DNA from 4 places in the Pontibacillus sp. HN14 genome. Region 3 is predicted to be linked to each of the others. Evidence: riboswitches for the same ligand, from Rfam matches in the RefSeq annotation. Region 3 holds a riboswitch; each other region holds the start of a gene.
What was found. Region 3 has a riboswitch for S-adenosylmethionine ahead of LQ226_RS00350 (amino acid permease). Riboswitches for the same ligand answer to the same signal wherever they lie in the genome.
Positions count from the first base shown of each region.

Region 1 (5,978 bases), on a different contig from region 3:
ATTTAAGAAGCCAACATTAAACCCGGCAAACGTTGCTCCAAATGTAATAGACACCGCTACAATCGCATCCAGCTTCAAGGCTCTGGCAATGATCACCCCGATTGCCACAAAAGGAATAACCGAATTCGCAACAGCCCCAACAGCTCCACCAAGAGCGAACAAGGTAGATACAATCGCAATGAGCCAGAACTCTTTCCCTCTCGTCTTGTTCACAGCCCTGATAATTCCACCTTTAATCGCACCAGAACGCTCAATCACTTCAAACGCCCCTCCTGCAAACAGAACAAGAAAGATTAACCCTCCAGACTGAACCATCCCTTCTTGTAAGGCAAGAAAGATATCCATAAAACCAGCCGGATTCCCATCCACCTCACTATATGTACCAGGTATAACCCGCTCTACCCCCTCAATCGTTTCCCTTTCAAAAGAACCAGATGGAACCAGATAAGTCGCAATCGACGCTACAATTAATACCGCAAATAAAATCACATACGTATCCGGCATCTCCCACTTCCCATTTCTCTCCGTTTGACTCTCCAAACCCCTCTCTGGTGAACTCATGCCAAAACATCCCTCCATATAAATATTCATCCTCCCTCTTACAACGCGGTACATATAAGGAAGATACTGTATATTATATTAATAATATTGAATATTTGCAAAATTTTAATAAATGTTAAGTAGAATAAATCCTCCCACGTCTCTTAGCTGTTCAAAGAATTATTAAGATAACTTCCGTAAGCTTTAAGCTACTAGGCCGTTCACAAAAATAATAGCCAGGGGTGGCTGGGGAACGGGGAGACTCCTGCGGGAGAAAGAGGTCGACGAGACCCCGGAGGGAACGAAGTGAGCGAGGAGGCTCGACAGCTCGCCCGCGGAAAGCGAGTCGTTCCCCAGCCACCCCAACCACTCATTAAACGTAACGGCCGAATTAACATTAATAGATTGCACAAAAAAGACTACTCTCCATCCGGAAAGTAGTCTTCCACCCCTTACTGTTCTTTCATCCATTGCGGCTTACCAAACCCTTGAAACTCCTCATCAATAATCTCCTCAAACTCATCCGACTCAATCACTTCTTTAATATCTTTCACAAACTGAGAATCTAAGTCTTCTGTTTTCACCGCTACCCGGTTACGATACTGATCCGGCATGTCCTCAAGCGCTAACGCATTTAATAGATCCATGTCCGCTGCAAGAGCGTAGTTCCCTGGAACAAGGGATAAGTCTTCACTATCCACAAGTCGCGGAAGCTGAGCCGCTTCTACTTCAACAAATTCTAGCTCTTTCGGATTCTCTTTAATATCCCTTAACGAAGCGCGAAGAGGGTCTACGTCTTCCTTGATCTTCACTAACCCTTCATCTTCTAAAATGATTAAGGCACGGGCTAAATTGGTCGGATCATTGGGAAGGGCCATGGAGCTTCCCTTTTCAATACTCTCGATGTCTTCATATTTATTGGAGTAAATCCCCATCGGGGCTGTAGGAACAATGATCACTTCAGATAAATCTAGATCATGTTCTTTTGCAAAGGATTCTAAATAAATCCCGTGTTGAAAGAGGTTTGCATCAAGATCGCCGCTTGCTAATGCTTTATTAGGCTGTACATAGTCTGTAAATTCCTTGTTTTTCACTTCATATCCTTTTTCCTCTAGAAGGGGAGCGATCGCTTTTGTGACCATATCACTGTATGGACCTGAGGTTGCTCCGAATTGAATCGTCTCTTTCCCAGAAGCGTCTGCACCTTCGTCTTCTCCGCAAGCTGCTAACACGGTAAGGGTTAATAGGGCTATACCTAGTGCGAATAATTTTTTCATTAGAATCTTCTCCTTTATTAGCTCTTTTTGACTGATTTTGCTGTGAAATCTCCCACGTATTGAATAACCTGAACCATGACAATTAAGAGAATAACCGTCGTAAACATAACGAAGTTGTCATAACGATAATATCCATATCGGATCGCTAAATCCCCGATACCACCGCCTCCAATCGTTCCGGCCATGGCTGAATAGCCAACGAGACTGATTGCGGTAATCGTTAACCCGCTGATCAGCCCTGATTTAATCTCAGGGAAGATGATGTCTTTAATAATTAACCACGGGGACGCTCCACAAGAGATGGCGGCTTCAATCACACCTCGGTCTATATCTCTAGCGGACGACTCCACGATTCGTGCATAGAACGGAATTGCGGCTACTGATAATGAAACAGAAGCTGCGACTGGCCCTGTCGTTGTTCCTAATAAGAGATCGGTAAACGGAAACAAAAAGACTAATAGAATAATAAACGGAACCGAACGAACAAGGTTAACGATGACACCAGTTATACTCTTCACCCATTTATTCTGAAGGAACAAATCTCGATCCGTTACAAATAAGAGTAACCCGAGTGGTAATCCAACGATAAATGAGACGACTAATCCAATGCCTACCATGATTAATGTATCAACGAAAGACTTACTCAGCTCTGGCCATAGTGTAATCAGTTGATCGATCATTCTCTATCACCTCCACTTCACCTAATGTTTCTCGTAAACTTGCGAGGGCCAGGCTCACTTCCTGGTCGTCTCCTTTTAATTCCATGACGAAGGTGCCAAGCGGTTTCTCCTGAATATAGTCAATCTTTCCGTGAAGGATATTCCCTCGAATCCTATGTTCCTGCAGCAGATCAGATACGATCGCTTCACCAGCTAGCTCTCCCGTGAATTTCAATAACACAATCGTCCCCTGACTCTTCTTAAGAAGGGCCTCAGGAATCGTAAAGTCGATGACGGTCTTGATAAACCGCTCGGTCAGCTCATTCTTTGGATGAGCAAAGATATCGTAGGTGTTTCCTTCTTCAACGACCCTGCCCTCTTCCATAACGGCACATCGGTCGCAGATTTCTTTCACAACTTCCATTTCGTGCGTAATCAATACAATGGTGAGTCCTAGTTCCCGATTAATCTTCTTCAGAAGCTGAAGAATGGACTGGGTTGTATTTGGATCAAGAGCTGAAGTCGCTTCATCACACAGTAGCACTTTCGGATTATTCGCAAGAGCTCTAGCAATACTCACCCGCTGCTTTTGACCTCCGCTCAGCTGTGCTGGATATTGGTTGGCTTTATCAGATAAACCAACAAGCTCGAGCAGCTCCTCCGCTCGTTGCTGACGCTCAACACGCCCCACCCCAGCCGCCTTTAAGGCAAACCCTACATTTTCTGCTACGGTTTTGGCCATTGCAAGGTGAAATCCCTGAAAGATCATTCCAATTGATTGACGTGCTTTCCTTAGTTCTTTAGATGATAGAGACATGAGATCGATTCCATCTATCGTCACCGTGCCACTTGTTGGACGCTCTAGGATATTCAGGCAACGCAAGAGCGTACTTTTTCCAGCTCCGCTATATCCAACAATCCCAAACACTTCTCCTTGATTGATATGTAGCGATACATTGTCTACCCCTACAACGGTACCTTCTTTCGATTCATACGTTTTACTCAACTGCTGTATTGAAATCATCGATCTCCCCCCATTTCTTAACTGTTGTTTATTCATTGCCCTAGATAAGTCTTGTAAAAATAAAAAAACTCTTTTCCATTTGGAAGAGAGTTTCGCTAATGTAAGACCTGCAAAACTCTTATCTCCCAGAATGTTCTTCATTCTGCCGGATTTAGCACCACTCCATTAGGAAGGTTGCTGTGACGTCAACGGGCCTATCCCTCGGTCACTCTTGATAAGAATTGAAATCGTCTATTCAGTTATACTTTATCACTTTAACGCATGTATCTACTTTTGTAAATAATATTCTGAACTTTCCATCAAAAAATTATTCCTTCAATCCATTATAAGGATCGGGATCATAATGAAGTAACAGTTGGGTTAAATGCTCGACATGATATTTCTCATCCCGGCTAATAACCTGAAAGACTTGCTTCACATCAGCATAAGGAATCTTAGAAGCATAGTCATCATAAAGAATGGCTGCTTCGAGCTCACCTTTAATATCATTTCTAACAAGATTCAAGATCATCTGATCATTATAATCGGGTGTATAAGGCTGAATTGGTCCATCGCCTTTCATGGGGTGATTCTGATAATAGAGATACGCTTCATATTGCATCGGGTCATATTTCCGCAAAAGCGTTAGAAACATGCCGTAGTGCTTTTTCTCATCTAACATGATCATTCTCCAGACCCTATTCACCTTTTCCATTTTTGAGTTCGCAATATGAGAAGCATACTCATTGATGGCCGTTAATTCTGCAACCATCGCTTCTCTGATCTTGCTCGTCACAAAGCCTGACTTCCCCTGCGGCTGCCCTCCTGGAACGGTATAACTCATACCTCTCCCCCTTTATACACAGATTCATAATTTAGTGTATGAAGAGCATCATAGAACATGCTTAAAAGACAAAACGGCTATAGAGGAATTGTAGGCATAAAAAAACAGGAAACCCTAATCGGTTTCCTGTTTAATCTTTCCGTACTAATTTCACAACTGATTCTACGTGGTACGTTTGTGGGAACATGTCGACTGGCTGAATGCCATCCACCTGATACCCGTTCTTCACCAAGTATTTCAGATCACGAGCTTGTGTTTCTGGGTTACACGATACATACACGACGCGTTTGGGCTTTAGCTTCACGACACTTGATAAGAACGCTTCGTCACTACCGCTTCGTGGCGGGTCCATGATGACAACATCGGCTTTCTCACCTTTTGAAGCCATGTTTACCATAAATTCACCAGCGTCGCCCTGATAGAACCTGGCATTCTTCACACCATTACGCTTCGAGTTACGAATCGCGTCACGGACAGCGTCTTTGTTCAGTTCAACGCCAATAACGTTTCCAGCTTTCTGACTGGCAATAAGACCGATTGTACCAATTCCGCAATAGGCATCAATCACGGTTTCATTCCCTTTAAGTTCAGCCATTTCAATGGCTTTTCCATACAATTTCTCCGTCTGAACCGGATTAATTTGATAGAACGACTTCGCCGAGATCTCAAACTCCATTCCACCAAGCGTATCTGTAATCGTCCCTTTACCAAACAGAACCTTCTCCTGATCACCAAGAACCATAGACGTTTTCTTATTGTTCACGTTCATCAGAAGGGTTGTGATTTCAGGGTGAGCTTTACGTAAAGCTTTCACGAAATTGTTCTTCCCTTTAAACTCAGACGACGCAGTAACGAGTACGACCATAATCTCTCCGCTGACCTTACCGACCTTAATGAGCACGTGACGCAGAAACCCTTGTCCAGTGTCTTCATTGTAAGGCTGCATTTTTGAATTCTTGAGATAGTCTTTAATCGTGTTCACAATCTCATCAGCTTTCGGATCATGAATGAGACAACGGTCCATCGGAATGATCTCATGGCTGTTCTGGGCATACAGTCCGCCAATGACCTGACGATTTTGATTCAGACCAAATGTTGTATGGCTCTTGTTTCGATAATCATACGGGTGGTCCATCGTCAGAATCGGTTGGGGCTTGCCAAATGGCTTCATTAGCTTATCAATCGTTCTCTGCTTGAAACGGTCTTGTGCGTTATTGGTCATATGCTGAAGCTGACAGCCTCCGCACTGATAGTAATACGGACAAGGTGGCTCCACCCGTTCTTTTGCCGGGGTAACGACCCGCTTCACTTCCGCATTTACATAGGGGCCCTGTTTCGAAACAAGGACTTCAGCCTTCTCTCCAGGTAAGAGATGCGGGACTTCAAGCTCTTTCCCTTCCCACTGAGCAATCCCTTTCCCCTCAGCAGTCAGGCCAGAACAGGTGACTTCAGCTGTTACAGCTTTCCCGCCGCCACGCTTACGCTTATCAGGCGCATTGCGCTTTCCTTTTGACTTGCTGTCTCCACGACTTCCTTGTGAATGTTTACCGTACGGCTTCTCAGATCTATTGGGTTTGTTTCTAGGTTTATTCCCAGACTTCTTGTATCCGTTATTCTTTCGTTTATTCATAGGCACTTCCCAACTTTTCTTCTTC
Region 1 is NZ_JAJOLR010000010.1:37,602-43,579, reverse strand. It holds gene LQ226_RS19815 (YfcC family protein) at 1-561, opposite strand, end outside; gene LQ226_RS19810 (MetQ/NlpA family ABC transporter substrate-binding protein) at 993-1,817, opposite strand; gene LQ226_RS19805 (methionine ABC transporter permease) at 1,835-2,497, opposite strand; gene LQ226_RS19800 (methionine ABC transporter ATP-binding protein) at 2,457-3,500, opposite strand; SAM riboswitch class I at 3,616-3,721, opposite strand; gene LQ226_RS19795 (ferritin family protein) at 3,808-4,323, opposite strand; gene rlmD (23S rRNA (uracil(1939)-C(5))-methyltransferase RlmD) at 4,454-5,953, opposite strand.
Region 1: it holds a riboswitch for S-adenosylmethionine, as region 3 does, so the genes downstream of both, LQ226_RS19800 (methionine ABC transporter ATP-binding protein) here and LQ226_RS00350 (amino acid permease) in region 3, are expected to answer to the same signal.

Region 2 (5,978 bases), 960 kb from region 3:
AGTGCGTCTCATACCAGGTGAAGGCTAGCTCAGAAGTTATTAGAAATTAAGGTTTCCTTGCAAGTAGTATAGGTTGATAATAACCTGTCTCTTTAGCGCTCTTCCAATTGATATTATAGAAGCCGGCTTCTTCTAATAAAGCGGTCAATTCATCTTGTAAGATTGCACGATAATCTGTTGAAAACTGTTTTGTATGCCAGGTGTCTTGCGTTTTATTCATAATAAAGTGGTGGAGGGTATACGTGCGTCCGTCCTCTTTCCAATCCCACAGTTGGAAGACAATTCGATTCCCTTCATTAAGAGACTTAGGAGGAGTAGAGGCAGGCTTTTCTTTTAACAGTTCGTCATAGTTTCTCATTGTAATAACGAGCCATCCCCCTGTCTTCACTTTCTGATAGAATTGTGAAGCTGCCAAACGTAAATCCTCTTCATTTAAGAGATGGGGTAGCGAATTGTCCGCTGAGAGGAGAATGTCAAAGGTACCCTTAATATCTTGATTTAAACGTCGGAAATCAGATATCCCAAAAGAGATAGACGCGTCTCGAGTGAAGGCCTCTTGTTTTGCCCGCTCCACTGCTGCTCTACTAATGTCCGTTGCGGTAACATTATAACCGGAGAGGGCAAGACCAATCGACTGAGTACCGATCCCACACGAACAATCTAATAAGGATGTATCTTTACGATCTTTGATAATCAGTGATGTAAGAAGTTTGCTTAAGGTTTCTCCCTGGTATTGAATGGCTTCATCCCAATCCTTAAAAATCATATGGTAATGTTCTGCTAGTTGATTGTAAAAATCTTCAGCGGATGGGTTCACTGTGCTCACTCCTACTATAAGTTCTTTTGCCATACTCTTTATAGCTTCCACTTAAATTGTAGCATAGTAAAAAGGGGAGTAAATCTATATAGGTTGTTCAGTCATTTTAATAGGCATAAATAAAGGCTTAAAGCATTCCTGCTCTAAGCCTTTTTTGAGTATCTTTCTTAGATATATAGATTTATAGAAGCTGATGCGTTTTTCGGTTCGTTTTCTGGAAGATATGCACAAGGTCCTCGAGCATTCCGCTTGCAGTTGTGGAGGCTCCAGCACCAGGGCCTGCCAATGTGAGCGGTCCAGCCAAGTCGGTATGAATGACCACGCCATTTTGCTCATGGTCAATGGCATAAAGGGGATGATGATGGGTAAGGGCGATAGGCTGAATGGAAGCACGAACATCACCGTCTTTCCATTCAATGGTCGCAATATGCTTTATTTTCTTACCCATGAATGAGGCTTCTTCTATATGATCAGAGCGGATAACATCGATCCCTTCTACAAATACCTCATTCCAGTTTGGCTGTTTGCCATAAATGAGCTCACTGACAATCATAAGTTTATAAAAAGCATCGCGCCCATTTATGTCGTTTGATGGATCGGCCTCTGCGTACCCTTTGTCCTTTGCTTCTTGCAGAGCCTGGTCAAAGGATACCTTGTTTTCTTTCATCCTCGTTAAGATGAAATTTGACGTCCCATTTAGAATCCCTTCAAACCGTTCTACACGATTGACCTGGAGCAGTTGGGAGAGTGTACGAATAATTGGCGTCCCTGCAACTGTGGTAGATTCATATCCTAAGGAAACATCGCATTTTTCTGCTAACTTCTTTAAAGTCTTTCCATGTTTAGCAAACATTTGTTTATTTGCCGTTATTACATGTTTACCACTCTCTATTGCTTTCTTACAGTAACTAAACGCGGGCTCTTCTCCAACGATCGCATCGATCACAACATCAATATCTTGAAGAAAAAGCTCGTTGAAATCTGTTGTAACTAAACTAGAGTGAGGAAACTCCCGTTTTTTAGTTGGATTTTTAACAAGAATACTAGCAATTTCAACAGGTTCTCCTTCTAAAAGATTCTGCAGCCTTTCCTGATGCGATTGAATGGTTTCGGCAAATCCCTTTCCAACTGTTCCGTAGCCGAGCAATCCAACTCGAATTGTCATGATGTACCTCCTTTACTATGCTTTGTTTGATCTGGGAGGATCTTAGGCTTTAACAGGCTCTTCTATATAATTAGGTATACGAACACCGATGGCATCTCTGTATAAATTTTCAGTGCTTAGTAACGTAAGGTTTTGTTCTCTTAGGTAAGTGAGCTGCTCTTCCGTTAATGTCCCTTTGCGATAAGCTACAAGCTTTGTAATGGGACTAATTTGAACCTGACCTTCTTGTTTCTCGGTTACATAGACAATATCAGCTTCAGTACCTGGCCCATCAGTTAGTTTAAACCCAAGACGTGATAGCTTCGAAGATTCATCTTTTGAATTCGGATTCCCTAAAAAGACGATTTTTTTAGGTCGGACGGCTGTTTCATCACGGTATAAACTTGATTGTAAGTAGGAAGAGGCCCCGGATGCTTGAGGGTCCTGGCTTGAGACTCCTGTTGCTTTATAAATCGCTTGTTCTAAATCTTCAATTAGATCCTTCGTTGATTCAATTCCAACTGATAGGCGTATTAAATCTTCTGTAACACCGGTTTTCACTAAATTCTCGTTATTCAATTGCTGATGTGTAGTTGAAGCAGGATGAATGATAAGTGATTTTGCATCTCCTACATTGGCTACATGGGACCACAACTTGATGTGATCAATAGCGCGTTTTCCTTCTTCAAGTCCTCCTTTTATCCCGAATACAACCATCGAGCCTGCGCCCTGATTTAAGTACTTCTGAGCAAGTGAATGGGATGGGTGTGATGGAAGGCCAGGGTAAGAAACCCAACTCACACCAGGATGATTCTCAAGGTAAAGAGCAATTTCTTTTGCATTTTGAACATGACGCTCTATCCGTAAATGTAAGGTTTCTAGTCCTTGTAATAGATGAAAGGCATTGTGTGGACTTAAGCATGCTCCGATATCTCGTAATAATTGAACCCTTAATTTTACCGCGAAGCCTGCTGGACCAACATCTGACCCATATCTAAGTCCATGATAACTTTCATCCGGTTCAGTAAAGCCGGGGAACAATTCATGATTCCAGTCGAAACGTCCTCCATCTACAACTACTCCTCCAATGGATGTTCCATGACCTCCAATCCATTTCGTCGCAGAGTGAACGACAATGTCTGCTCCAAAAGATAAAGGCTTACAAAGGATCGGTGTTGCAAAGGTACTATCCACGATAAGGGGGATGTGATAGTCGTGAGCGATGTCGGCCACTGATTCGATATCTAGTACATGTAAACTTGGGTTTCCAATCACTTCTGCAAAGATGGCTTTTGTTTTTGAAGTAATCGCATCTCGAAATTGCTCTGGGTCTGTACTGTCAACAAAGGTGACATTGATTCCGTATTTCGGGAGAGTGACGGCAAATAAATTGTAAGTACCACCGTATAGGTTCGTGGAGGCAACGATTTCATCACCAGCGCTTGCGATGTTTAAGATAGCAAGGGTGATCGCAGACATACCAGATGAAGTAGCAACGGCTGCTACGCCGTCCTCTAGAAGTGCAACCCTTTGTTCAAATACATCTACTGTTGGATTGCCAAGACGAGTGTAGATGTTTCCGGGTTCTGCAAGGGAAAATAGATTTTTGGCATGTTCTGTGTCGTTAAAGACATAAGAGGTGGTTTGGTAAATGGGAACCGCACGTGAACCTGTCGCTTTATCAGGATGCTGGCCACCGTGTAAACTTACTGTTTCGTTTTCAAATAGATGAGATTTTTGAGTCATAACAATTCCTCCTTGTTTAAGTAAAAGTCTAGGAAAAATTGCCATACAGGTGAGGGGAAGAAGAGGGCATATAAAAACCCTCTTCATAAGAAGAGGGTGTATGTACATTCCTCATCTTATCTTCCAGATCCACAGACCTGTAGGATGTAGCACCACTCAAGCAATATGCTTGAAGGTTGCCGGGCTTCGCAGGGCCTAGTCCCTCCGCCACTCTAGATAAGATATTCGCTTTGTTTTTTAAGCTATGAGCTTGATATGGATTATAGAACAAATCTAAATAAAGGTCAATAAAAATTCGGAACATTTGATTTCTTCTGTTTTTATCCTTTCCTGAACATGAGTCTGCCCTAAAGGGAACAATAGCTTAGTCTGTTCTTTTATGCTTTCCCTTGCTACAATAGGACATAATTCTAAATAGAGTAGGTGAGCCAATTGGGAAAAACGATTTTATTTGATGTAGATGGGGTTTTGTTAAGTGAACATCGATATTTTGATGCTTCGGCATTAACCGTGTGGGAACTTATACATAGTGAGAATTATTTGGGTCTTCAATCAGACCGTTTTCATACAGACGTAACCGAAAGTGAAGTAGGCGATTTGCGCGCAGAAGTTTTCCAGGAAGATGAGGTATTGTACTTAATTAAATCAAAAGGAATCAATGCAAACTGGGACATGGTCTATTTAACATTTTCCTTTCAACTGATTCGTTTGTTAGCTCAGCTAAATGAAGTGAAACCGAAGTACGTTGAGAAAGTGTTCCAAGATATGACGCTTGACCGGCAAGCACTTCAAGAAATTGGGGGAGAGTTGTATAAGGCTGGTATAGAACCAGATTATAAAACATTTGTCCCAGTTATGAAAGATGTTGAAGCGATGCGAGGTGAGTTGCTTACCCATTTAAACCAAATCGCATATGAAATGACAGGTATTGAGACGATGGCTTTCACAAGAAACAGTGCTCTTTGGGAGTTAGGAAGAGAAACCTTCCAGGAATGGTATGTGGGTGAGGACCTAACAGAGAAATCAATCGGAAGGCCACCGTATCAACAAGGGAAAGGTGGATTTGTCCATATTGAAACGCCTCTTGCGACTATGGAGGAATTGGATAACCTGTTTACGAAATTAAAAGATGATGGGTATACGCTCGGAATTGGTACAGGTCGTCCAGCACTAGAAACGGTAGAACCACTTGAAAACTTAGGCATTCTCTCTTACTTTGACCGGAATCGCATGGCTACTGCTTCTGACGTCCTGGAAGCGGAAAAGAAATACGGTGACAAAGCTCCACTCGCGAAGCCGAATCCATTCACCTATATGTTTGCCTGGTTAGGACGGTCGAGTATAGAAGAGGCGCTTGACTATTCATTTACTGAAGAAGAGAAAGATTCAGTGATTATTGTAGGAGATTCCCTCGCAGACGGTCTTGCAGCCCAAAGTCTTGGTTGTCATTTCGTCGCTGTTCTGACAGGATTATCAGGTCAAAAAGCAAGAAAAGAGTTTGAGCAAAATGATCAACACACCATTATAGATAACATTAAAGACCTTCACAAAGTCCTTTAAGATTGGTCTAGAGATCAACTCTTTAGCCCGGTAGAGAATGAACGCGTGCCAGACACCCTTTACTTATTTAACTTAGTAAAGGGTGTCTTTTTTAGTTTATAGATCAACTAGGGGCATGGCCGATTTTAGTTATAGGGAGTGGATGTTGACCATAGGATAGTAGAGGAGGGGATTTGATGGTAGAACTTTTCTTTTGGGCATTGGCAAGCTTTATTATTGTCATGGTGAGTGGAGCATTTGGAATGAGGGAATTGTTTGTCCGTGAACGCTGGTGGTGGCCTTCTGTCACTCTATTATGTGTGGCCCTAATACTTGGAGGGCTATCGGGGTTGATGAGTCTTTTCACTTCACAACTCATAGAATTAGACAAGCCTGCAGTTAGTTTATATTATGCGATACGCACCATATGTATATTAAGTAGTCTAAGTCTCGTAGCTTTCATCATCCTATGGATGAGAGAGGAGAGAGAACGACTGACGTTACCTAAGGGGTTAAGATTAGTAGAGAATAGAAGGCAAAAGAAAGAAGGTGCATCTCAATAGGATGCACCTTCTTTTTTAACAATATTCGTCGTAGGCTTTCGTTAAGTTTGCCACAATCTCTTCCACCTCGTGATCTTCAATCTCTTCACGTGGAATAAAGTGAACGACTTGTCCCTTTTTCATAACGGCCATTGAAGGGGAAGTGGGCTCGTACCCTTCAAAGTACTCT
Region 2 is NZ_JAJOLR010000001.1:1,026,209-1,032,186, reverse strand. It holds gene LQ226_RS05305 (class I SAM-dependent methyltransferase) at 47-850, opposite strand; gene LQ226_RS05300 (homoserine dehydrogenase) at 999-1,982, opposite strand; gene LQ226_RS05295 (O-acetylhomoserine aminocarboxypropyltransferase/cysteine synthase family protein) at 2,025-3,707, opposite strand; SAM riboswitch class I at 3,821-3,930, opposite strand; gene LQ226_RS05290 (HAD family hydrolase) at 4,140-5,267, shown strand; gene LQ226_RS05285 (hypothetical protein) at 5,444-5,809, shown strand; gene LQ226_RS05280 (BrxA/BrxB family bacilliredoxin) at 5,825-5,978, opposite strand, start outside.
Region 2: it holds a riboswitch for S-adenosylmethionine, as region 3 does, so the genes downstream of both, LQ226_RS05295 (O-acetylhomoserine aminocarboxypropyltransferase/cysteine synthase family protein) here and LQ226_RS00350 (amino acid permease) in region 3, are expected to answer to the same signal.

Region 3 (5,978 bases):
AGCTTTACGTAGGTTGGAATGAGCCATCTGCTCAATGAAGATTGACTGATTCTCTGCAATCCACGACCAATCAAAGGGTTGTTCAATAGGCCTATCAAACCACGGTACACCTGTTTTTTCATACGATCCCTCTTTCCTAGAACCCGTTCTTCTTTTATAGATAGACTTCCCTAAAACGTTTCTTGATAAAAGGAGGGGGCTCCCTCATTCAAAAACCCCGGGCACATGTTTGGGCCCAGGGTTTAAGATCAGGCTTTATTCTTCCATTTCAAAGAGAGCTCTTTCACATGCTCAGGGGTCGTTCGGCAGCAGCCTCCGATCACCCGGGCCCCTGCTTTATACCATGCCTCAGATTGTGCGGGGAAGCTCTCGCAACTCTCTGAACCATGCCAGGTTTTCGTATCAGGGTCATAGCTCTCACCCGAGTTTGGGTAGACGATAATCGGCTTTGTAGTATAGTTATGCAGGTTCTCCACTGCATCTGTGACAACTTCTAGCGGAGCGCAATTCACGCCGATTGCTGCTAATTGACTATTTCCTTCAAATTCATTGGCGACATCTTTAAGTAACGTGCCGTCGCTGATCGTTCTTCCATCTGTAAGCGTGAAGGACAGCCAAGCATAGACCTCAGGGGTTTCTTTTAAAATCGAAGCAAGAATACGGGCTTCCCGAAACGAAGGGATGGTCTCGATCGCTAAGAGGTCTGCACCCGCTTCGATAAGAGCTTCCATACGCGGTTTATGAAAAGCATACAGTTCCTCATCAGTAATGCTATACTGTCCGACGTACTCTGAACCATCCGCAAGATAGGCACCGTATGGACCAACAGACGCTGCTACGAGCGGTCTCTCCCGGTCGGGGTCTTCTTCTAGTACTTTATCGCGGGCTTCTGTAGCCAGCGTAACCGTTTTTCGAATCAGCGACAGGGCTTCCTCTTTTGTGAAACCTCTTCCCCCGAAGCCGTCCACCGTTGCCTGGTAGCTTGCCGTAATGGAACAATCCGCACCTGCACGGTAATAATCAGCGTGTACTTGCTTAATCGCCTCAGGCTGTTCGAGCAATACACGAGCCGACCACAATGGATCATCCAAGTCACAGCCGTACCGTTCTAATTCCGTCGCCAAGGCTCCATCGAGCACTAGGACATCCTGACGGCTTAATAAGGATTCAATGGGATTTAATCGATTGAGAGGTTTTGACATGATTTATTCTCCTTTTCTTCATAAATTGGTTCACATAATAACTTCCATAGCATAAGGCAATAAACGGGATGCCACAGTAAAGGGCAATTCGCTGCGTCGGATCAAAGGCAATCCCTACACATGAAGCCAAGCACAGAGTAAATGCCGCAATCGGAACTACTGGATAAAATGGCGCTTTGTAGGCTAAGTCAGTTTCTTTATGCCCTGCTTTTCGATACGCTCTTCTGAACTGGAAATGCGAGGCGCTGATACTCATCCACACCACTACAACAGCCAGGCCTGATATCGATACCAGAACAATATACACCGTGTCCGGCGCAATCACACTAGACAACAACGCAAGGCCCCCGCCGATCATACTAAAGGTCATCGCGATCAGAGGTACTCCCCTACTTGATAACTTAGCAAAGACAGGCGAGATTGTTTCTTTATCCGCAAGTGACCAAAGCATGCGCGCAGATGCGTAGAGCCCTGAGTTCGCAGCGGATAATATTGCTGTTAAGATCACGAAATTCATCACATCCGCTGCATACGGGATGCCGATCCGGTCAAGAACCGCAACAAACGGACTTTCTACCACACCAGCCACATCCGTTGGTAGCAGCGCCGAGAGGACAACGATCGTCCCGATAAAAAAGAGAATTAAACGGACAAGTGTTGTGCGGATCGCTAGCGGAATCGTTTTGGACGGATTAACCGTTTCTCCTGCTGCAATTCCAATTAATTCTGTTCCGGAAAAGGCAAAGTTTACCGCTAGCATGGTCATCAATATGGCGGTCACCCCGTTAGGAAAGAGCCCCTGACTTGTAAAGTTTGATAACACAGAAGTGGGTTCGCTATTCGTCACCGTGACCCACCCAAACATCGCTCCAAATCCAATAAGGATAAACAGAACAATGGCTACAACTTTTACAGAAGAGAACCAAAACTCAGCCTCTGCAAAAAACTTCACGCTAAAAGCATTCAAACTGAAAATTAAAGCAGCAAAAAAAGCACTCCATATCCAGACGCTAACATCCGGAAACCACCGCTGCATTAATAAGCCAGCTGCTGTAAACTCAGAGCCTAATGCAACAGTCCAGGTCAGCCAGTACAGCCAAGCAACGGTAAACCCGGTTCCTGGTCCTATGTAGTTGTGGGCATATGTATGAAAGGCGCCCGTCTCCGGATTTTGAACCGATAGCTCCCCGAGGCAGAGCATAACCAAATACACTACAAGAGCTCCAATACCATAAGCGAGAATCGTTCCAAGGGGCCCAGCTTGGTGAATCGTATAGCCAGAACTTAGGAACAACCCTGTTCCAATTACACCCCCAAGGGAGAGCATAACCAAATGCCTTGTTTTCATTTCCCGTTTAAACTGATGTTCCAATTTTCATTCCCCCTAACTTTAGTAGGGTGAACATACAAAAAACGCACTCTCATGCGAGTGCGTTTAACTGACAATAACGAAAGCTCTTATCGATCAGGATGGTTCACCCGCTGGAATTAGCACAGTGTCATCTTCGACCTGTTGCTGAGGCTTCAAAGGGCCAGTCCCTCCACCTCTCTGGATAAGAATATTTTTTTATTACTCTACTAGTCTTTGATTTAATTGTCAATATAGTTGTAATTTTCCTGATCTTTTTGCATTTACGTCTTTATTAATATTTTTAAAGTCGACTCAATGAAGTGCATAAAGATGGAAATCTTTTTAAATCCTTTATTTTCTTTTATTGACTGTAAATACCACTAGTTGTAATATGAAGTTAGCTTCACATGAAATAAACTTCACATCCTATGTAGGTGATCACTTTTTGAAAAACCATATTAGAAGCCTTCGAAAAGAGGCGAACATTACCCAACAAGAATTAGCAGACATCGTTTCTGTCTCGTCAAGAACCATCATTTCATTAGAAAAGGGGCGATATAATCCATCTGTTCTTCTGGCCTACAAGATTGCCAGAGTCTTAAATGTTCACATTGAAGATCTATTTATATTTGAAGAGGATGATGAAAATGAACACTAAGCATGTACGGAATTTAATTCTAACGATTGTATTAGCAGGAATCGGGATCGGTACCTTTATCACAGGAATCGTGAATGACGACCTTCCTTTTGGAGTAGCGGGACTAGGCTTTGCATTAGCGGGCCTCTCCATTGAAATGTACATACGAAGCAGAAAAGATACAACAACAGCAAGTGGTGAAAAGCGTAGTGAGATTGAGAAGAATGATGAGCGGAATATCCTGATTAATGCTAAGTCTGGTGAGGCGGTTAATTGGATTATGGATGGCATGATTGCAGTTGCCTTTGTCCTTTCTGTCTCCCTCGATGCTTCAACAATTGGGCAAACGCTTCTCTTTTCTTTATTGATGGTACGAATCATCATTCGTCCTATTGTGAAACGATTTTACGAACTCAAAATGTAAGGGAGGGCTTACGTAATCGGTGAAGAAGAAACGAGATCAAATGACAACGAAGTCTCTGTGTTACCCGGTTTGGTCCTAACCCCATTTAGATTTGTAAAGGCGATCGTGAAGTATTTCTTGAAATTATGGACCAGCATATAAAAGAAATGATTAAAGAGATGTTTCAACCAAAAATTCAGCGGGAAGGCTATAAATGTACAACGAATTCCAACAGAAAGGATGAGATCAATGTATAAGAGATCACAATACCAGCCTGTCGGAGGAGAGAACGATACATCAGCGGCGAAAGAAGTAATCTATTCTAAAGAATTTAAGAAAGCCGACATCGCTGGCGGGTACCGCAAACCAAAATTACAAGAAGCAAAAAATAGTAACCCTCAGTTACCGTAAAGGGGATTACATGAGAAAAAGCAGCCTGTGATCAGGCTGCTTTTATTCTTGTTATCTATCATTTCTATATAGCACCTTACACTCCATCAAAATCATCAGCAAAACGACTTCCCTTTAGGATTTCTTCTGGTCCCATTTTGGTCCACTCTTCTACCGTTACATCGGGGTTATTCTTTATAAAATCCTGAATGATCATAAGGCCTATTTTATAATTCGCCCATTTTGGAATCCTCTCATTGCCGTCTCTGAACTCTACTAAATCCTCACCTTCATAGGTATACCTTCTTTCGTTCACCCAGTTTATGACTTCCGTCTCTTCTTCTTTCGTCAATTCTCTCGTCCAAGGAAACTCAGCTTCGGGGTAAATCCCTTCTGCAAAGGCATCGGCTTCCCCTTCTACAAGGGCTTCCTCGACCAAATCAACTGGTCTTTCTGGATGCATTTCGTAATAGGCTAGATGATGGTATTCATGGGCCATTGTGTAAGAGAGGGCTTCCTCTGTATAATGTTCAGGATCGATCTCGAACCAAACCAGTGCATCCGTAGTATGAGCTAAGACACCGTCCATTTCATCTATAAGAGAAAGCTGATCGGGATTAAAGGGGAACACATAGATCTTTGTAGGACGATCGAGTTGAAAGCGTTCCACAGACTTCTCTAAAGATTCTTCAATGTAATGGACGATCTCTTCATAACTCGAGTCCAACTTTTGCACTGACTTCCTGAGTGCATCAATATTCTTCGGAGGTCGCACGTCCCCTCCCCGTGTATCACCAAACTCCTCTTGACGAAAAGGGTTAACGACCTTTGACGCGTAAGCTTCTGTTTTACTCTCTAATGGGTTCTCTTCCATAAACTCAATATAATCAAGCGTTGAATCAAAAGCAGGCACAACCTCAAACTCTTGATCTCTTATCGTTATGTAAGTCGGCTCGGTATGTTTCAGTGTGTACCCTTCTGTTTCCTTTACGTGCCCCTCATCCTCAGGTGCTTCTGGTGTTGTAGGAGAAGTCACCTTTTGCGTCTCTTCTCCCTGACAACCAGCCAGAACGAGGAGCCCCAATAAAATGATTAACACGATACGGTTCATCTCGTTCGCCTCATTTCTATAATAAATTAACTTTTACTCTACTTTATTACTTCGAATGAACTGCCCTAACGTTGTTCCTACTCCCGCTCCGATAAGAGGAAGAAAATCATGGAAGGCGTTCATCCTAATACCGCTCCAATCTACTACAAATAAACAAACCGTGAAGACTAGACTTACGACAATAAGGATGGTCGTCTCTATTTTCTTTTTACCCATCCACTCTTTCTCCCCTATACGATCTCGTTCAAAAGATTCGCTATACCTTTTATCCTTTGTGCCAATGATCTTTCCTGTCCTGAGCGTGTATAACGATCCACCTGCAAACGCAGTCATTATAACGCAGAAGGAAGCAAGAAGGACGAAAGCTCCATTCTCATAATGGAACCCATAAATCATAGAACCTATGATGAACGCCCAAAAAATAAGAGAAATTTGAATGGATGATCTTCTTTGTGATCGCTTTACTTTATCCAGGTCCCAAACTTGTTCCATAATCTAAACTCCTCACCTCACTATCTCCTAGTCTCGTATTCTTATATACGGATCACTTACCAATCCGTTTCACCATATCCAGTATTATACATATTTCCTTAACAGCGTCCTAGAAACATGTTTCGCGCCTTGCCCGAATAAACTAACAGAACAATGACAGAAATGGGGAATGCCATTGTGATACAAGTTGCAGGAACTCAAATACAATCCCTTTCTTCCTTAAACGTTTCAGGAGTGGATCTTGAAATCCTCGAGGGGATGAGGGATGCGGGGGAGCTCTTTTCTTTTCCGTCTATGGATCAATTATGGTTTGCCCTTAGACTTCGCAAGAATATGACCCTTAGTGCGAAAGAAATGAGTGAAGGAGAATCCACGTTTCGTGGCTTCAGTGC
Region 3 is NZ_JAJOLR010000001.1:70,532-76,509, reverse strand. It holds gene LQ226_RS00360 (phosphatidylserine decarboxylase) at 1-122, opposite strand, end outside; gene mmuM (homocysteine S-methyltransferase) at 249-1,202, opposite strand; gene LQ226_RS00350 (amino acid permease) at 1,168-2,550, opposite strand; SAM riboswitch class I at 2,658-2,762, opposite strand; gene LQ226_RS00345 (helix-turn-helix transcriptional regulator) at 2,999-3,211, shown strand; gene LQ226_RS00340 (hypothetical protein) at 3,201-3,614, shown strand; gene LQ226_RS00335 (YfhE family protein) at 3,843-4,004, shown strand; gene LQ226_RS00330 (DUF2268 domain-containing putative Zn-dependent protease) at 4,081-5,094, opposite strand; gene LQ226_RS00325 (hypothetical protein) at 5,128-5,586, opposite strand; gene LQ226_RS00320 (protein-glutamine gamma-glutamyltransferase) at 5,740-5,978, shown strand, end outside.

Region 4 (5,978 bases), on a different contig from region 3:
GCACCAATAACCACTTTTTCCAAATCTTCTGAGCCAGAATCTTCTGAGCCATTGCTACTTGAGTCCTCTTCAGCTGATCCACAAGCTGCAAGTGCGAAAATAAATAAAGCACTAAGGAATAACGTTAAAAACTTCTTCATTCTTTTTCTCTCCTTTTTATCGTTTATCTAATTTATTTGATATAAAATCTCCAACAAATTGGAATAGGAATACAATAATGACAATTAATATCGTTGCTAAGAAGACAACATCGAAATCCCAGCGCTGGAACCCTTTAAGGTAAGCCAGGTCTCCAAGGCCACCGGCTCCAATAACTCCGGCCATGGCTGAATAGCTAATTAAATTAATAGATGTTACCGTAATCCCCGAAACAAGGGCTGGCATCGATTCCGGAAGCAACACTTTAAATATAATCGTCGATGTCTTAGCTCCCATCGATTTAGCAGCTTCGATCACTCCCTTATCTACTTCTTTAAGAGCTATTTCTACGAGACGACCGTAGAAAGGAGCTGCACCAATAATTAAAGCTGGAAGCGCCGCATTCGGCCCTCTAATTGTCCCAATTAAAAACTCAGTGAAAGGGAATAAGAGTAAAATTAATATAATGAACGGAATCGCTCGAAACACGTTTACAATCGTAGCGACGATAAAGTTCAATGGTTTATTTGCCCATATGTTCTGCTTTGATGTTAAGTAAAGCAGAAGACCAAGTAGCAGTCCTAATATAAAGGTCCCTACTACTGAGAGAGCAGTCATATATAAGGTTTCTTTCGTAGCAGTGACAAGATCTTCTATATTAGCGTTTGGAAATAACTCATGAAACATTATGATTCACCTCAACTTCGACAGACGTTTCTGATATATACTGGATGGCTTTCTTGATATCTTCATCTGTTCCATCGATGTGAACAAACAGAGTTCCATAAGCACCCTTTTTAGTCTGAGTGATCTTCCCTTGCAAGATATTAAAGCTTACGGAAGGAAACTCCCTCGATACTTCACTAATGAGAGCCTGATTGGTTTTCTCACCCACAAAGTGCAAACGAACGACTTGCCCAGTTTGATACTCAGCTAGCATCGTTTCCATGGTGTCATCTTGCTCCTGGTCACCCATTATTTGCTCTACGAAGCGTTTCGTAACTTTCTCTTTAGGATGAAGGAAGACGTCTAATACATCCCCTTCTTCCACAACCTTTCCTTCTTCCATGACCGCGACCCTATGTGAAATTTTACGAATAACGTGCATTTCATGAGTAATGAGGATAATCGTTAAATCTAACTGTTCGTTAATGTTTACTAACAGATCTAAGATTTGATCCGTTGTCTCAGGATCTAAGGCAGAGGTTGCTTCATCACATAAGAGAACTTTTGGCCTGTTAGCCAGCGCCCTGGCAATACCGACACGTTGCTTTTGACCCCCGCTTAGTTGTGAAGGATAAGCATCTTCTCTTCCTGTTAAACCGACGAGTTTAATCAACTCATCTACACGCTCTTGACGCTCCTGTTTTGGTGTACCTGCTATTTCTAAAGGAAAAGCAATATTCTCTCTGACAGTGCGAGACCAAAGAAGGTTAAAGTGCTGAAATACCATTCCAATTTCCTGCCTTGCTTTCCGTAACTGTCCTGCTCTAAGGTTGGCTATGTCTTCCCCGTCTATTACAATCTCACCGCTTGTTGGATCCTCTAGTCGGTTAAGCAAGCGAATAAAAGTACTTTTACCAGCACCGCTATATCCGATTACTCCGTAAATTTCTCCTTTTTCGATGTTCAAATTCACATCATCAACCGCTTGAACTTGGTTTGTACCAGATTTGAAAACTTTCTGTAAATTCTTGATTGAGATCACGGTTGTTCCTCCTTTTCAAAAGCAATAACGCCCAGACCCTACCCTCTTCAAATATGGGTCCCTAATAAAAAAACCTTCCTATCCCACACGAGGACAGAAAGGTTTATCTAAACCGATTCGTCCTCTCATCTGTCTAAGCTATGCTTAGCAGGATTTGGCACCTTTCAAACAAAGTTTGATGGTTGCCGGGCTTCAAAGGGCCAGTCCCTCCACCTCTCGTGATAAGAGTAAAATCCTTTATTCAATTAACGCTTTAACTCTTTTAAGTCTAGAAAGAATTCTAGCATGCGCTTTAACATTCAGTCAATATAAAACTTTCACTCAATTCGTTTCATTCAGAATTTACCCACTAAACTCTTTACGCGAGCGTCAACCTACACAATAATCACTTTCTACTACATAAATATAAAAAAACGTTTCCCAAAGAGAGGGAAACGCAAATCACGTCAACTCTCTTATCACCCAAAGCTTTCGCTTCGCAGGAATTAGCACCGTTCCTAAAAAACAGGATGGTTGCCGGGTTTCAAAGGGCCAGTCCCTCCACCTCTCCAGATAAGATCTGAAATCGATATAAAGTTAGGATATATGTTAGCATGGTGGTAGTTAATGAGTCAATATTTATAGGTTAAGGAGGCAAGCAACATGAGAGCACCTCACTTCACACTTCCAGCTACAGATGGTAGTCAATATGAGTTGGAACAAGATTTAGGTAAAGTAATCGTTCTAACTTTTTTTACTTCGTGGTGTCCAGACTGTTCAAGAGACCTTCCAAAGAAAGAACACTTTTATCAGTCCTTAAATCGAAATGAAGTCAAAATGATGACGATTAATGTAACCGGAAGAGAAAGAAACGCTGAAGAAGGTATTGCGTTTGCTAATAAATTTCTGTCTCAACCTACCTTGATTGATCGAGGACGTGAAATTTATGACCTTTACGGATGTACAGGCGTCCCTACAACTGTAGTTATTAATCAGCAAGGGATGATTGAAGCAACCTTTGGAGATAAAGCAGACGTAATGGAAGTCATGAAAACCATTGGTACATTACTGTAGTTCTACAGAAGCTACAGACACGATTCGCCTAATTATTTCTCGGGAAATCATCTTTCGCCAATAACTGCAGACATACAGAAGAGGCTGTCCTATTGGACAGCCTCTTATTATAGCTGATAATAATTCATTTTTTCATAGAGATAAGGCACTGAGTGAAATGCATACAATTTCTCGAGCGTCGTTCCTTTGCGAAGTATTAAAAGACATGGGACACTTTCTATTTGGTATTCCCACATAAAATCTGGGTGAACGGCTGCATTCAATTCACTGAGAGGGACTTCTTTTATCGCCTCTACTGTCTCCAACATCTTTCTTGCCAAATGACAAGTCCCACAAAAGGGGCTATGAATAAAAAGAAAATCAACATCATTTTCACTTTGAGTGAACTGGTTTAAAGGTTGGTCAGATACTGTTTGCAAAGAAAACCACCTAACTATGTTAAAAAAATAGGATCAACCGATATACTTCTGCTTACTAAAGCTGAAGCTAACTCTGCTTCTGGAGTAGCAGCCACTTCTCTAAATGAACGATCTATATAAATATGCTCAGCATGAGGAAGTTCGAAAGAGAGTTGCTTTCGTAACTTGTGACCTGAATGGTCTTCATCAACTAGTATAAAGACGTCTTTATGATCCAGGTCATAGTCCAAAATAAGCTGTTCTAGCCGCTCTACCCCTAATGTTCCATTTGTGCATATAATCTCAACATCTTCATTAATTACTTTTTGAATCTGCTGTTTATCAGTTTTGCCCTCTACGATAATCACTTTTTCAAGTGCACTGATTTCGTTCATCGCAACCACCTGTCTTTTTTCCAACGTAAGTGTTTCTTATTACTATATGTGATTTGGATTATAAATTCTCACTTCACCGCAAAAATAATAAAAAATAGGCCGCTATTGATATAAATAAAATTCCTGATGATGAACATATAGATAAAGAAATGGCAGTGGAGCCCCACTGCCATTTCCCTTAACACCAACCGTTTTCTTCATCACAATCTACATACTTATCAACGCGAGAAGGATCACTTGTCCCTCTCCACGATTGCTTCTGTTGCTTGTGCTTAGTGGTGTTCGTAACCTTCGCTCCCGGTACTGTTGCAGACCGAGTTCGTGGTGCGGAAGACTGACGATTATTCTCCATCTTAGTTCACCCCTTGTGCTTAAGGTGTCCTACGATTGAGGATAGTATGATGCCAATATTAGTCTTCAGCAATCATTTCTTGATATTTATCAGCTGACATTAATTTCTCAATTTGCGACTGGTCAGATGGTTCTACAATAACCATCCAAGCTTTATCATATGGCGCTTCGTTTACAAACTCAGGACTATCGTCAAGCTCACCATTGATGCCTACAACTTTACCAGAGATCGGCGCATAAAGTTCGGAAACGGTTTTTACAGATTCAACGCTACCAAAAGGTTCATCTGCTTCAATTGTATCTCCTACTTCAGGTAGTTCAACGAATACGATATCACCTAGTTCTGATTGTGCATGGTCTGTAATACCAATACGTACTTTGTCTCCTTCTACTTTCACCCATTCGTGTTCTTCTGAATAATACAACTCTTTTGGTACGCTCATTCATAACCCTCCATTTTACTTTTACATTTTAAATGTATTAAACATGGCTCAAAGAGCCAGATGTTTTACTTCATCAAGACTTCCAAGTATTTTCAAACGTTTCTTCTTTAAACCCAACTGTTACTTGATTTCCATCTGTAACTATGGGCCGCTTGATCAACATACCATCATATGCTAGCCAAGATCTCATATCGGCTTCAGTCGCATCTTGAAGTTTGTCCTTCATGCCGAGTTCACGATATTTCTTGCCACTCGTATTGAAAAACTTCTTTGCTGGTAAGCCACTTTGTTCAATTAACGTTTTTAGCTGATCTTCAGATGGTGGATGTTCAACTATATGTATCGTTTCGTAAGAGATGTTTTGGTCATCCAACCATTTCTTCGCTTTTTTACACGTACCACATTGTGGGTACCAGTAAACCGTTAACGCCATAGAAGGACCTCCTTTTTTATAATATGTGCCATTATTTTATCATATTTTACCGTAGCTTCCTAATTATTAGACAACAAATCCATAGGGTAAAATTATGTGCAAGCGTGGCGCCTAGGACCGTACGGACAAGACAGCTTCCTCATGCCGCAGGAGTCTCGCAATTTTCCGAACCACTTCTGCCAAATAGGGATTAACAAAAACATGCACAATTGACATATTCCATTGCTAAGAGGCTATGACCTCATCCAAATTAACAAAGCACAGCTTCAAGTCCTATGCTAAGTAAGCTTATATGAAAAACAAACCCTCCCATTTGATCAAACAAATGGGAGGGTTTTGGGTTGGTCAATTATAGGACGTATTTCTCTTCTTGAATTACTTTAGCTGCAACTTCACGTTTTTTCTTGATAACGTTTGTTGGTGTGTGACGCGTTAGTTTGCGAAGGGCTGATAGCATCATGCGCAGGGAATCTCCTTCTTCGCTTGCAATTAGCGTTTCTTTCGCATGTGCTTCAATGCGATTGAATGATTCTTGTGTATAAACTTGAGTCATAGCTAACTTTTGCATGTTTTTCTCTTCACCGCTTGATTGAATAGCTTTCTCTGTACGTAAGATTGCTGATTCCATATTGTAGATCTCCCCTACAATATCTGCGATGTTAACAAGAAGTTCTTGTTCTTGCTCAAGTTTCTCACCGAATTTCTGAGCTGCTAATCCTGCTGCTAAGAGGCCTATTTTCTTAGCGTTCTTTAACAAGTATTTCTCTTGTTCTAATGTTTCTGTACCTGGCTCTTCTGGCATCATCATCATAAGCTCTTCTTGTAACGTTTGAGCTTTTTGAAGAAGAGGTAGTTCACCTTTCATAGCTTTCTTCAATAGTGTACCTGGAACGATCATGCGGTTGATTTCATTTGTACCCTCGAAAATTCGGTTAATTCGAGAGTCACGATACATTCTCTCAACCTCATATTCAGCCATAAATCCATATCCGCCATGGATTTGAACCGCTTCATCCGTAACGTAATCCAGCAGTTCAGTACCAAATACCTTCGTTAACG
Region 4 is NZ_JAJOLR010000005.1:148,566-154,543, forward strand. It holds gene LQ226_RS15680 (MetQ/NlpA family ABC transporter substrate-binding protein) at 1-140, opposite strand, end outside; gene LQ226_RS15685 (methionine ABC transporter permease) at 157-825, opposite strand; gene LQ226_RS15690 (methionine ABC transporter ATP-binding protein) at 815-1,846, opposite strand; SAM riboswitch class I at 1,969-2,074, opposite strand; SAM riboswitch class I at 2,299-2,405, opposite strand; gene LQ226_RS15695 (TlpA disulfide reductase family protein) at 2,489-2,899, shown strand; gene LQ226_RS15700 (thioredoxin family protein) at 3,007-3,318, opposite strand; gene LQ226_RS15705 (ribonuclease M5) at 3,333-3,692, opposite strand; gene LQ226_RS15710 (DUF2553 family protein) at 3,871-4,044, opposite strand; gene gcvH (glycine cleavage system protein GcvH) at 4,103-4,486, opposite strand; gene LQ226_RS15720 (arsenate reductase family protein) at 4,560-4,919, opposite strand; gene LQ226_RS15725 (acyl-CoA dehydrogenase family protein) at 5,269-5,978, opposite strand, start outside.
Region 4: it holds a riboswitch for S-adenosylmethionine, as region 3 does, so the genes downstream of both, LQ226_RS15690 (methionine ABC transporter ATP-binding protein) here and LQ226_RS00350 (amino acid permease) in region 3, are expected to answer to the same signal.